Regions from separate parts of the Cytobacillus sp. FSL W7-1323 genome, predicted to be linked through region 3. Evidence: a T-box and tRNA genes for the amino acid it is inferred to sense, from the RefSeq annotation. Region 3 holds a T-box; the other regions hold tRNA genes.

Region 1 (4,261 bases), 140 kb from region 3:
CAATTCAATATGTGTAAAACCATGCTCCTTTACGTAAGGAATGATTTCTTCTGCTAGTTCACTGTATGTCAATAAAAGGCCATTCCTCTTTTTCCATGTACCTAAGTGCATCTCATATATCATCATAGGTTCTGAAAATGCTTTCCTTTGTTGTTTTTCCTTTTGCCAGCCTTGGTCCTTCCATTTGTAACCTTCTAAGGAATAAACAATCGAAGCAGTACTAGGCCGTAATTCTGAACAAAAAGCAAAAGGATCAGCCTTTAAAAAAGTTTGTTCATCCTTGTTCTTAATTGCATATTTATAAATTTCTCCTGTTAAATCTCCATCTAGCTGAATTCTCCATATCCCCTCTTTATTTACTTTATCTAATGAAAAACCTTCGCCATTCCAATGATTAAAAGAACCAACTAATGATATTGAGGTGGCATGTGGAGCATAGATAGTAAAGGAAGTAACCCAATTATCTCCTTCTTTATGACGGTGTGATCCAAACAGTTCGTATGCCTTAAATAAGCTTCCTTCATGAAACAAGTGCATTTCGAATTCAGTGGGGTATGCAGTTGTATTCATCTTAATTCATTCCACTCCTTGTATTACATTACTCTTTCTTAAATAATTCGTCTTAAGTATAAAAATCCCTTGTTATTTTTCAAATTATTTTGACATCTAATGACAGATAATATAACATCCAAAAAGTGTTAGCCACATAAAAAAGAAGCTGTCAACTTATGTTGACAGCTTCTTTTTTATGACCCCTACGGGATTCGAACCCGTGTTACCGCCGTGAAAGGGCGGTGTCTTAACCGCTTGACCAAGGGGCCAACTGGCGGAGAAGGAGGGATTTGAACCCTCGCGCCGGTTGCCCGACCTACACCCTTAGCAGGGGCGCCTCTTCAGCCACTTGAGTACTTCTCCATATGGCTCCGCAGGTAGGATTCGAACCTACGACCGTTCGGTTAACAGCCGAATGCTCTACCACTGAGCTACTGCGGAATAATATAAATGGTGGGCCTAAATGGACTCGAACCATCGACCTCACGCTTATCAGGCGTGCGCTCTAACCAGCTGAGCTATAGGCCCCTATTTAAGCGGGTGAAGGGAATCGAACCCTCATCATCAGCTTGGAAGGCTGAGGTTTTACCACTAAACTACACCCGCAATGGGGCGGCTGATGGGAATCGAACCCACGAATGTCGGAACCACAATCCGATGCGTTAACCACTTCGCCACAACCGCCATAAAAGATGGCTCAGGACGGAATCGAACCGCCGACACAAGGATTTTCAGTCCTTTGCTCTACCGACTGAGCTACTGAGCCAAAATAATAAATATGTAAATGGCGGTCCGGACGGGACTCGAACCCGCGACCTCCTGCGTGACAGGCAGGCATTCTAACCAACTGAACTACCGGACCAGATTGCGGGGGCAGGATTTGAACCTGCGACCTTCGGGTTATGAGCCCGACGAGCTACCGGACTGCTCCACCCCGCGATAATAATATGAATGGCGGAGGAAGAGGGATTCGAACCCCCGCGGGCTTTAACACCCCTGTCGGTTTTCAAGACCGATCCCTTCAGCCAGACTTGGGTATTCCTCCGAATAATGGTGGACCTTGTAGGACTCGAACCTACGACCGGACGGTTATGAGCCGTCTGCTCTAACCAGCTGAGCTAAAGGTCCATCATTCTATCTATGGTAGCGGCGGAGGGGATCGAACCCCCGACCTCACGGGTATGAACCGTACGCTCTAGCCAGCTGAGCTACACCGCCATAGAATATATTGTATAAAATTAATTGGTGGAGCCTAGCGGGATCGAACCGCTGACCTCCTGCGTGCAAAGCAGGCGCTCTCCCAGCTGAGCTAAGGCCCCTAAAAATATATATGTATATCTAGTGGTCGGGAAGACAGGATTCGAACCTGCGACCCCTTGGTCCCAAACCAAGTGCTCTACCAAGCTGAGCTACTTCCCGATACAAAACGCGCCCGAGAGGAGTCGAACCCCTAACCTTTTGATCCGTAGTCAAACGCTCTATCCAATTGAGCTACGGGCGCTTAATTTTAAAAAGAATGGTGCCGAGGACCGGAATCGAACCGGTACGGTAGTCACCTACCGCAGGATTTTAAGTCCTGTGCGTCTGCCAGTTCCGCCACCCCGGCACATATTGGAGCGGAAGACGGGATTCGAACCCGCGACCCTCACCTTGGCAAGGTGATGTTCTACCACTGAACTACTTCCGCAAATATTTAAAATGAAAAATGGTGCGGGTGAAGGGAGTCGAACCCCCACGCCTTGCGGCGCCAGATCCTAAGTCTGGTGCGTCTGCCAATTCCGCCACACCCGCATATTAAAATGATCAAATGGTGAGCCATGAAGGACTCGAACCTTCGACCCTCTGATTAAAAGTCAGATGCTCTACCAACTGAGCTAATGGCTCGTACAAAGCACGAGTGGTGCCGGCCAGAGGACTTGAACCCCCAACCTACTGATTACAAGTCAGTTGCTCTACCAATTGAGCTAGGCCGGCAAATACACACAAAAAATGGTGGAGGATGACGGGATCGAACCGCCGACCCTCTGCTTGTAAGGCAGATGCTCTCCCAGCTGAGCTAATCCTCCAATATGTATGCCCGGCAACGTCCTACTCTCACAAGGGGACAGCCCCTAACTACCATCGGCGCTTTAGAAGCTTAACTTCCGTGTTCGGTATGGGAACGGGTGTGACCTTCTCGCTATCGCCACCGGACTTTTTAAAGACATATATTATTATAACGTCTTTAATAAAATTTTCAAGAGAAATTTTAAATCATTCTCTAAAAACTAGGTAATGTTGAAGAAGATATTTATGAGTAATCGCCTATGCGTTGCTGATGCGACTACTTACGTAGTGCTGTCTAGCTGCGGCGGCTTGGAGCCGCCCGCATTTCGTATTGTCCAGCTACAGCGCCTAGGTGCTCGAGGTCATAAGTCAAATTTGTCATGAGGTTAAAGAACAACCTCCTGTCAAATCTGTCTTATGCTTGTCGCACCTGTGCAAGGCGCTTTCGCTTTTCGTTTTTGGTTAAGTCCTCGATCGATTAGTATTAGTCAGCTACATGTGTCGCCACACTTCCACCTCTAACCTATCAACCTGATCATCTTTCAGGGATCTTACTAGCTTGCGCTATGGGAAATCTCATCTCGAGGGGGGCTTCATGCTTAGATGCTTTCAGCACTTATCCCTTCCGCACATAGCTACCCAGCGATGCCTTTGGCAAGACAACTGGTACACCAGCGGTGCGTCCATCCCGGTCCTCTCGTACTAAGGACAGCTCCTCTCAAATTTCCTGCGCCCACGACGGATAGGGACCGAACTGTCTCACGACGTTCTGAACCCAGCTCGCGTACCGCTTTAATGGGCGAACAGCCCAACCCTTGGGACCGACTACAGCCCCAGGATGCGATGAGCCGACATCGAGGTGCCAAACCTCCCCGTCGATGTGGACTCTTGGGGGAGATAAGCCTGTTATCCCCGGGGTAGCTTTTATCCGTTGAGCGATGGCCCTTCCATGCGGAACCACCGGATCACTAAGCCCGACTTTCGTCCCTGCTCGACTTGTAGGTCTCGCAGTCAAGCTCCCTTGTGCCTTTACACTCTACGAATGATTTCCAACCATTCTGAGGGAACCTTTGGGCGCCTCCGTTACTCTTTAGGAGGCGACCGCCCCAGTCAAACTGCCCACCTGACACTGTCTCCCATCCCGATAAGGGATGTGGGTTAGAATTTCAATACAGCCAGGGTAGTATCCCACCGACGCCTCCACCGAAGCTAGCGCTCCGGCTTCTAAGGCTCCTACCTATCCTGTACAAGCTGTACCAAAATTCAATATCAGGCTACAGTAAAGCTCCACGGGGTCTTTCCGTCCTGTCGCGGGTAACCTGCATCTTCACAGGTACTATAATTTCACCGAGTCTCTCGTTGAGACAGTGCCCAGATCGTTACGCCTTTCGTGCGGGTCGGAACTTACCCGACAAGGAATTTCGCTACCTTAGGACCGTTATAGTTACGGCCGCCGTTTACTGGGGCTTCGATTCAAAGCTTCGCGTGAGCTAACCTCTCCTCTTAACCTTCCAGCACCGGGCAGGCGTCAGCCCCTATACTTCGCCTTGCGGCTTCGCAGAGACCTGTGTTTTTGCTAAACAGTCGCCTGGGCCTATTCACTGCGGCTCATCAAGGCTTTAACACCCTAATGAGCACCCCTTCTCCCGAAGTTACGGGGTCA
Region 2 (4,261 bases), 1.3 Mb from region 3:
AAGCAAGATGGTTTAGTCCATATCTCAAAGCTAAGTAATCGGTTTGTGAAACATCCGTTAGATGTCGTATCTGTTGGTGATGTTGTGACTGTATGGGTCGATTCGGTTGATCAACAAAAAGGCAGAGTGGCGTTAACCATGCTCCAACAAGGTCAATAAATAAGCATAAAAAGCCGTGGGATTTTTCCAACGGCTTTTTATGTAAATCATTGTGGGTTTGAGAAGGAGTTTCCTACGTACCAGAACAATGCTTCTTTCTATAAAAGTACCAGCATTGATTCAATAATTTGATTTGATAACGGTCCTTCTCTAAGAAAGCACGTTTCATTTGGTTCTGTAACCAAACAGGCATGGAATAGCCTCCTTTCTCTCACTTTCCACGGTCCTTTATGCTATGCTAATGTATATCAATTGTATGCGCTTATAGGTTGTCACGTGCTAATTTTATCCTTGAAAGGAGTGAAGAAATGAGTGATAAGGAATTACAAAGGTTAGTTGAAGAAGTATCTTTGAGGTGGTTCGATCTTCCTTTTCGTCATACAGCGAAATTCAATAGTAGATTAAGAACAACCGGAGGACGATATATGCTGTCTGATCACCGCATTGAAATTAATCCGACATATTATCAGCATCTAGGAATGGAAGAATTAGTTGGTATTATTAAACATGAACTATGTCATTACCATCTGCATTTGGCTGGGGCAGGCTATCAACATCGAGATAGTGATTTTCGGAGGCTAATGGCTAAAGTAGGTGCACCAAGGCATTGTTCGTCTTTACCTCAGAAAGTTTCTTACATTATGTATAAATGCAACCAGTGCAATCAACTCTATAGAAGGAAACGTCGAATAAACACAAACAAGTATAGATGTGGCCAATGTATGGGCAAATTAGTGTTAATATCTACTGATAAAAATAATTGAAATTCATGCTTGACTTTTTACATGGTGGTAATTATAATTTAAAGAGTCGATAAGGCAGTGCTTGTTGACTACATATTCTCTTTTAACATATTCCGCAGTAGCTCAGTGGTAGAGCATTCGGCTGTTAACCGAACGGTCGTAGGTTCGAATCCTACCTGCGGAGCCATTTTGGAGAAGTACTCAAGTGGCTGAAGAGGCGCCCCTGCTAAGGGTGTAGGTCGGGCAACTGGCGCGAGGGTTCAAATCCCTCCTTCTCCGCCATTCTTATATACATATTTGTTTTTCTTTTTTTATGTTATGGCCCCTTGGTCAAGCGGTTAAGACACCGCCCTTTCACGGCGGTAACACGGGTTCGAATCCCGTAGGGGTCATCTTTTTAAAGGTTAGGTCCGGTAGTTCAGTTGGTTAGAATGCCTGCCTGTCACGCAGGAGGTCGCGGGTTCGAGTCCCGTCCGGACCGCCATATCTTAATAATGGGCTATAGCCAAGCGGTAAGGCAACGGATTTTGATTCCGTCATTCGCAGGTTCGATCCCTGCTAGCCCAGCCATTTTTATGAGCCATTAGCTCAGTTGGTAGAGCATCTGACTTTTAATCAGAGGGTCGAAGGTTCGAGTCCTTCATGGCTCATCTTAAACAATTTATGCGGTCGTGGCGGAATGGCAGACGCGCTAGGTTGAGGGCCTAGTGGGTGAATAACCCGTGGAGGTTCAAGTCCTCTCGGCCGCACCAAAAAGATTTAAAAAAATACTTGACTCATTAAAATTAGTATGATATTATAATAGAGTTGCTTCAAGGCGCCCGTAGCTCAATTGGATAGAGCGTTTGACTACGGATCAAAAGGTTAGGGGTTCGACTCCTCTCGGGCGCGCCATATACTTACGGGAAGTAGCTCAGCTTGGTAGAGCACTTGGTTTGGGACCAAGGGGTCGCAGGTTCGAATCCTGTCTTCCCGACCATGCAAAACCAACAAATTAATTAAATGCGGGTGTAGTTTAGTGGTAAAACCTCAGCCTTCCAAGCTGATGATGAGGGTTCGATTCCCTTCACCCGCTCCATTACCAAAAAGATTGTTCTTTGAAAACTGAACGAACGTAAAACGTCAAGCGTAATTCTAAAAAAAGCTGATTTATCAGCAACAAAGCACCATAGGTGCAAATGAGCTAATCAAACACTTTATTGGAGAGTTTGATCCTGGCTCAGGACGAACGCTGGCGGCGTGCCTAATACATGCAAGTCGAGCGAATCTGAGGGAGCTTGCTCCCAAAGATTAGCGGCGGACGGGTGAGTAACACGTGGGCAACCTGCCTGTAAGACTGGGATAACTCCGGGAAACCGGGGCTAATACCGGATAATATCTATTTATACATATAATTAGATTGAAAGATGGTTCTGCTATCACTTACAGATGGGCCCGCGGCGCATTAGCTAGTTGGTGAGGTAACGGCTCACCAAGGCGACGATGCGTAGCCGACCTGAGAGGGTGATCGGCCACACTGGGACTGAGACACGGCCCAGACTCCTACGGGAGGCAGCAGTAGGGAATCTTCCGCAATGGACGAAAGTCTGACGGAGCAACGCCGCGTGAGTGATGAAGGTTTTCGGATCGTAAAACTCTGTTGTTAGGGAAGAACAAGTATCGGAGTAACTGCCGGTACCTTGACGGTACCTAACCAGAAAGCCACGGCTAACTACGTGCCAGCAGCCGCGGTAATACGTAGGTGGCAAGCGTTGTCCGGAATTATTGGGCGTAAAGCGCGCGCAGGCGGTTCCTTAAGTCTGATGTGAAAGCCCACGGCTCAACCGTGGAGGGTCATTGGAAACTGGGGAACTTGAGTGCAGAAGAGGAAAGTGGAATTCCAAGTGTAGCGGTGAAATGCGTAGAGATTTGGAGGAACACCAGTGGCGAAGGCGACTTTCTGGTCTGTAACTGACGCTGAGGCGCGAAAGCGTGGGGAGCAAACAGGATTAGATACCCTGGTAGTCCACGCCGTAAACGATGAGTGCTAAGTGTTAGAGGGTTTCCGCCCTTTAGTGCTGCAGCAAACGCATTAAGCACTCCGCCTGGGGAGTACGACCGCAAGGTTGAAACTCAAAGGAATTGACGGGGGCCCGCACAAGCGGTGGAGCATGTGGTTTAATTCGAAGCAACGCGAAGAACCTTACCAGGTCTTGACATCCTCTGACAATCCTAGAGATAGGACTTTCCCCTTCGGGGGACAGAGTGACAGGTGGTGCATGGTTGTCGTCAGCTCGTGTCGTGAGATGTTGGGTTAAGTCCCGCAACGAGCGCAACCCTTGATCTTAGTTGCCAGCATTTAGTTGGGCACTCTAAGGTGACTGCCGGTGACAAACCGGAGGAAGGTGGGGATGACGTCAAATCATCATGCCCCTTATGACCTGGGCTACACACGTGCTACAATGGATGGTACAAAGGGCTGCAAGACCGCGAGGTTTAGCCAATCCCATAAAACCATTCTCAGTTCGGATTGTAGGCTGCAACTCGCCTACATGAAGCCGGAATCGCTAGTAATCGCGGATCAGCATGCCGCGGTGAATACGTTCCCGGGCCTTGTACACACCGCCCGTCACACCACGAGAGTTTGTAACACCCGAAGTCGGTGGGGTAACCTTTTGGAGCCAGCCGCCTAAGGTGGGACAGATGATTGGGGTGAAGTCGTAACAAGGTAGCCGTATCGGAAGGTGCGGCTGGATCACCTCCTTTCTAAGGAATATACGGAATTAACTTGATGTTAGACTGTTCGTTCAGTTTTGAGAGTATAATCTCTCAATTCAATCGTTCTTTGAAAACTAGATAATGTAATGAAGAAGATTACCGAGTAATCGCCACCTTAGTTATTTTCTCTCTATATAATAGAGTAGAGATACTAAACTTTTTTAAAACACACAACCGTGAGGGAAGCGAAAGCAACCCAAACATATGGTTAAGTTAATAAGGGCGCACGGTGAATGCCTTGGCACTAGGAGCCGATGAAGGACGGGACTAACACCGATATGCTTCGGGGAGCTGTAAGTAAGCTTTGATCCGGAGATTTCCGAATGGGGAAACCCCCTATCCGTTATGGGATAGGATCCATACCTGAATACATAGGGTATGGAAGGCAGACCCGGGGAACTGAAACATCTAAGTACCCGGAGGAAGAGAAAGCAAACGCGATTCCCTGAGTAGCGGCGAGCGAAACGGGATTAGCCCAAACCAAGAGGCTTGCCTCTTGGGGTTGTAGGACATTCTATACGGAGTTACAAAGGAACGAGATAGACGAAGAGGTCTGGAAAGGCCCGCCATAGGAGGTAAAAGCCCTGTAGTTGAAACTTCGT
Region 3 (4,261 bases):
CTATAATGATTAATTATTGGCAGTAATTTGATAAGCTCAGTGGGATGTTGATGCTCAAATGCACGATGGAAAACTTGAAAGATTTTTCTCTCGACCGGCTCATCCCATTGCTGATTTAATTCTTTCATATCTGTTCCTAAACGTCTTCTTGCTCGATGCAATAAACTCTTAACAGAGGCTTCTTTCATATTTAACATCTCTGCAATTTCACTATTCTTAAATAAAAACGCTTCTTTTAATGAAAAAGCTAGCGCCTGTTGCACAGTTAATTTCTCTAATAATAATTCAATTGTTTCTGTCAAATGATGATTTCTTGTTTCGATATCAACATGATTTTCTGTTAATTGCTCTTTTTTCTTTTTTCTAACCACATCGATCCATTGATGATAAGCAATTTTCTTTAACAAAGCTCGTGTTAATTTAGCCTCGTTATACTTCATTGCCTTCAAGATGGTTTCTTGCGCTATGTCCTCTCCATCCCACTCATTTTGGCAAAGAAAGGTGCAATAGCTTACTAAGTCTCGATAATACTTTTTCGCAATCAAATCTAACGTTGCTGACCGGCTTACCATCTGCTCCTTCTGCATTGTTTCCTTCACCCCTTCACACTTTCTATTACTTAAACGGCTATAAGTGAAAAAAAGATATGGGTCAATAAAATTTTTTTCTTAATAAGCTTTAGCCCAATAGACAAGATGCTGTGCTTCTTCTTTACAGCAAACACACGCTTTAGCAATCGCCGTTTCATCAAATGGCATACATCGGGAAGTCACACTTGTGTCTTCTTTTATTTTCTCTTCGCATGCTTGATTGCCACACCACATCGCTTTGACGAATCCTTGTTTTTCATTAAATATCTGCTTAAACTCTTCATAAGTATATGCTTCATACGTATGTTCGTTGCGATGTTCTTTTGCCTTATGATAAAGTGAAGTTTGAACCTTTTCTAAGAGTTGAACAATTGTTTCTTCTAGATTTTCTAATGGAGTGACCATTTTCTCCCCTGTATCTCTTCTTGCAAGTACGACTTGGCCCTTTTCAATATCTTTAGGACCTACTTCTAAGCGAATGGGCACACCCTTCATTTCATATTCATTAAATTTCCAACCTGGCTTTTTATCACTTGCATCAATATCTACGCGCGCTACTTTACTTAGTCTTTCTTTTAAATCATAGGCAAAATCTAATACGCCACCCTTATGTTGCGCAATAGGAACAATCATTACCTGCTTTGGGGCAACCTTTGGCGGAATTACTAAACCTCTGTCATCACCGTGGACCATAATCATCGCACCGATAATTCTGGTTGTGAATCCCCAAGAAGTTTGCTGCACATACTGCTCTTTTCCATCTTGGTCGGTAAATTGAATCCCAAATGCCTTTGCAAAGCCATCTCCTAAATGATGAGATGTCCCTGATTGTAGCGCTTTACCATCATGCATTAAACTTTCAATTGTATAAGTTAATTTAGCGCCAGCAAACTTTTCTTTTTCCGTTTTCTTGCCTTTAACAACAGGGATAGCTAAAAGATTTTCACAAATATCTGCATAGACTTCTAGCATCTTTACTGTTTCTTCTAACGCTTCTTCATCCGTCGCATGACAAGTATGGCCCTCTTGCCATAAAAACTCCAACGTTCGTAAAAATGGTCTTGTTGTTTTCTCCCATCGAACAACATTTGACCATTGATTATAAAGCTTTGGTAAATCACGATAAGAGTGAATAATATTTTTATAATGTTCTCCGAATAGTACTTCTGATGTCGGGCGCACACAAAGTCTCTCAGCAAGCTCATCTTCCCCACCATGAGTTACCCAAGCGACTTCTGGGGCAAATCCTTCAATATGATCTTTTTCTTTCTGAAGAAGGCTCTCAGGTATAAATAGAGGCATATAAACATTTTCATGCCCAGTTTCTTTTATCTTTTGATCAAGTGCTGATTTAATGTTCTCCCAAAGGGCGTAACCATATGGACGAATAATCATTGAACCTCTCACACTCGAATAATCGACTAAATCAGCTTTCTTTACGACATCTGTATACCATTGTGGAAAATCTTCATTCATTGATGTTATTTCTTTCACAAACTGCTTACCCATATTGACACCTCATTTTTAATTTTTATTCTTTCAAAGACACAAAAAAGCCCTGCTTTCAAATAGGGACCCAATGACTGGTGGTACCACCCTATTTCAAAGCAAAGCTTTGCACTCTTATTGATAACGGTTCAACAAGTAAACCGCATATTCTAAAGAATATGTACTCAGAGGGCAGGTTCAGCTTTTCATTAATAGATATCTTACAGCACAAACGGATACCTTCTCTGAAAATAATGATGAAAACTTACTATTCCTCATCAACGATTAACTATTTTTTGAAGATTATATAGAGTTTAATGAAAAATGTCAAATTTTGATTGAAGGCTCTTGGTCTAATGGCTTTTTACTTCTCTTTTTAGCCCTCTCAAGTGACCTTTTTTCTATTACTAGACTAATTGGTACACAAGAAGAGGCAAAAAAATAAGATGATCAATAACAGAATGTGAAAAGATAAACCTTTCCGTACAAAGAATACAATCCATTTTTCTATTTTAATATTTTGAAGGAATTCGATTATCCCCTATATGTGTAACTAGAAAAATACAGCCCTATTAAATCCTTGAATGGTAAAGGGGCTCCTGAAGATACGTTAACCATCATAGCAAAGAATACTAAATGAAGGCTATAAGAAAATCGCGTTCAACATGATTTAGTATCAACTGAACTACTCCTACAAATTCATACATCGTCTAATATATCATCCAAAAAGTAAAAAAACCTACCCCTATTAAGAGGTAGGAGAAAGTATCATTAGTTTGTTATTTCTTCATTTGCGAATGCTGCATCGACTTGAACATAATCATAACCTAAGTCCCTTGCGACTGCTTCATACGTTACATGCCCATTTACTACGTTTACCCCTAATTTCAATGCTGGGTTTTGTTCAACAGCTAGATGTGCACCTTTAGTCGCTATTTGTAATGCATAAGGAATTGTTACATTCGTTAATGCGATTGTTGATGTTCTTGGCACGGCACCTGGCATGTTTGCCACAGCATAATGCACAACACCATGTTTAATATATGTTGGATCATCATGTGTAGTTACATGATCAACCGTTTCAAGAATACCACCTTGGTCAACCGCAACGTCGATAACGACTGCACCAGGTTTCATCGTTTGAATCATTTCTTCTGTTACTAATTTTGGCGCTTTTGCTCCTGGAATGAGTACAGCACCAATTACAAGGTCAGCTTCTTTTACAGATTCAGCAATATTTAATGGATTAGACATTAATGTTTGAATACTATTACCGAAAATATCATCAAGTTGACGAAGTCTTTCAGGGCTTAAATCAATGATTGTTACATCTGCACCAAGACCGATGGCCATTTTCGCAGCATTAATACCCACAACGCCCCCACCAATAATCGTCACTTTTCCTCTTGATACACCTGGTACACCCGCAAGTAATATTCCTTGGCCGCCGTTTGTTTTTTGTAAGAATTGCGCTCCAACTTGTGTTGCCATTCTACCAGCAACTTCACTCATTGGTGTTAGTAATGGAAGTGTACGGTTCACCTCAACCGTTTCATATGCAATAGCCGTTACTCCGCTTTTCACTAGCGCATCTGCCAATTCTGGTTCTGCTGCTAAATGCAAATAAGTAAACAATACTAGGCCTTTACGGAAATAGTCATATTCAGTTGGTAGCGGTTCTTTTACCTTCATTACCATCTCCGCTGCCCATGCTTCTTTTGCCGTGCCTACGATTTTCGCGCCTGTTAACTCGTAATCTTGATCTTGAAATCCACTTCCGAGTCCTGCAGTCGTTTCAATAAGTACTTCATGTCCAGCTTTTACTAATGCATCTACCCCCGCTGGTGTCATTGCTACACGGTTCTCGTTGTTTTTAATTTCTTTAGGTACGCCGATAATCATATCCTTTTGGCCCCTTCCATTTATTATATTAATTTTTAAGTATGAATAAATTGCATAGAATAAATTGTCAAATAATAAATGACAATTTTATGTTTCCCTATTGTCAGTATAATAATAGAATGTTGAAATGACTTTGTTTATATTTGAAAAATGAAAAAGCATCATTTGTGTAATTTCACAAACGATGCTTTTTTTCTATGTATTTGCGGATTTGCAGTTCTAAATACAAGGAAAATTTCTCATGTGTACTTTTAAAGTTCACATGAGTGAGTTCAGTAATT

Evidence for each region. A T-box is a leader RNA that pairs with one kind of tRNA and senses whether it is charged. The one in region 3 lies ahead of proS (proline--tRNA ligase), so its partner is inferred to be a tRNA-Pro.
Region 1: it encodes a tRNA-Pro, which carries the amino acid that the T-box ahead of proS (proline--tRNA ligase) is inferred to sense. The anticodon was not compared.
Region 2: it encodes a tRNA-Pro, which carries the amino acid that the T-box ahead of proS (proline--tRNA ligase) is inferred to sense. The anticodon was not compared.

Annotation. Positions count from the first base shown of each region.
Region 1 covers NZ_CP151998.1:3,603,861-3,608,121, forward strand. The annotation lists gene glgB (1,4-alpha-glucan branching enzyme) at 1-570, opposite strand, end outside; tRNA gene MKX67_RS18085 (tRNA-Glu) at 750-821, opposite strand; tRNA gene MKX67_RS18090 (tRNA-Ser) at 825-915, opposite strand; tRNA gene MKX67_RS18095 (tRNA-Asn) at 919-993, opposite strand; tRNA gene MKX67_RS18100 (tRNA-Ile) at 1,004-1,080, opposite strand; tRNA gene MKX67_RS18105 (tRNA-Gly) at 1,088-1,158, opposite strand; tRNA gene MKX67_RS18110 (tRNA-His) at 1,161-1,236, opposite strand; tRNA gene MKX67_RS18115 (tRNA-Phe) at 1,246-1,318, opposite strand; tRNA gene MKX67_RS18120 (tRNA-Asp) at 1,338-1,414, opposite strand; tRNA gene MKX67_RS18125 (tRNA-Met) at 1,418-1,491, opposite strand; tRNA gene MKX67_RS18130 (tRNA-Ser) at 1,505-1,597, opposite strand; tRNA gene MKX67_RS18135 (tRNA-Ile) at 1,604-1,680, opposite strand; tRNA gene MKX67_RS18140 (tRNA-Met) at 1,694-1,770, opposite strand; tRNA gene MKX67_RS18145 (tRNA-Ala) at 1,796-1,871, opposite strand; tRNA gene MKX67_RS18150 (tRNA-Pro) at 1,895-1,971, opposite strand; tRNA gene MKX67_RS18155 (tRNA-Arg) at 1,980-2,053, opposite strand; tRNA gene MKX67_RS18160 (tRNA-Leu) at 2,070-2,158, opposite strand; tRNA gene MKX67_RS18165 (tRNA-Gly) at 2,165-2,239, opposite strand; tRNA gene MKX67_RS18170 (tRNA-Leu) at 2,259-2,343, opposite strand; tRNA gene MKX67_RS18175 (tRNA-Lys) at 2,361-2,436, opposite strand; tRNA gene MKX67_RS18180 (tRNA-Thr) at 2,451-2,526, opposite strand; tRNA gene MKX67_RS18185 (tRNA-Val) at 2,543-2,618, opposite strand; rRNA gene rrf (5S ribosomal RNA) at 2,628-2,745, opposite strand; rRNA gene MKX67_RS18195 (23S ribosomal RNA) at 3,057-4,261, opposite strand, start outside.
Region 2 covers NZ_CP151998.1:458,869-463,129, forward strand. The annotation lists gene MKX67_RS02430 (Tex family protein) at 1-159, shown strand, start outside; gene cmpA (cortex morphogenetic protein CmpA) at 233-352, opposite strand; gene MKX67_RS02440 (SprT family protein) at 468-923, shown strand; tRNA gene MKX67_RS02445 (tRNA-Asn) at 1,015-1,089, shown strand; tRNA gene MKX67_RS02450 (tRNA-Ser) at 1,094-1,184, shown strand; tRNA gene MKX67_RS02455 (tRNA-Glu) at 1,223-1,294, shown strand; tRNA gene MKX67_RS02460 (tRNA-Asp) at 1,310-1,386, shown strand; tRNA gene MKX67_RS02465 (tRNA-Gln) at 1,398-1,472, shown strand; tRNA gene MKX67_RS02470 (tRNA-Lys) at 1,480-1,552, shown strand; tRNA gene MKX67_RS02475 (tRNA-Leu) at 1,568-1,654, shown strand; tRNA gene MKX67_RS02480 (tRNA-Arg) at 1,720-1,796, shown strand; tRNA gene MKX67_RS02485 (tRNA-Pro) at 1,805-1,881, shown strand; tRNA gene MKX67_RS02490 (tRNA-Gly) at 1,907-1,980, shown strand; rRNA gene MKX67_RS02495 (16S ribosomal RNA) at 2,099-3,647, shown strand; rRNA gene MKX67_RS02500 (23S ribosomal RNA) at 3,866-4,261, shown strand, end outside.
Region 3 covers NZ_CP151998.1:3,740,001-3,744,261, forward strand. The annotation lists gene MKX67_RS18995 (sigma-70 family RNA polymerase sigma factor) at 1-587, opposite strand, end outside; gene proS (proline--tRNA ligase) at 669-2,099, opposite strand; T-box leader at 2,158-2,369, opposite strand; gene ald (alanine dehydrogenase) at 2,850-3,980, opposite strand; gene MKX67_RS19010 (helix-turn-helix domain-containing protein) at 4,156-4,261, opposite strand, start outside.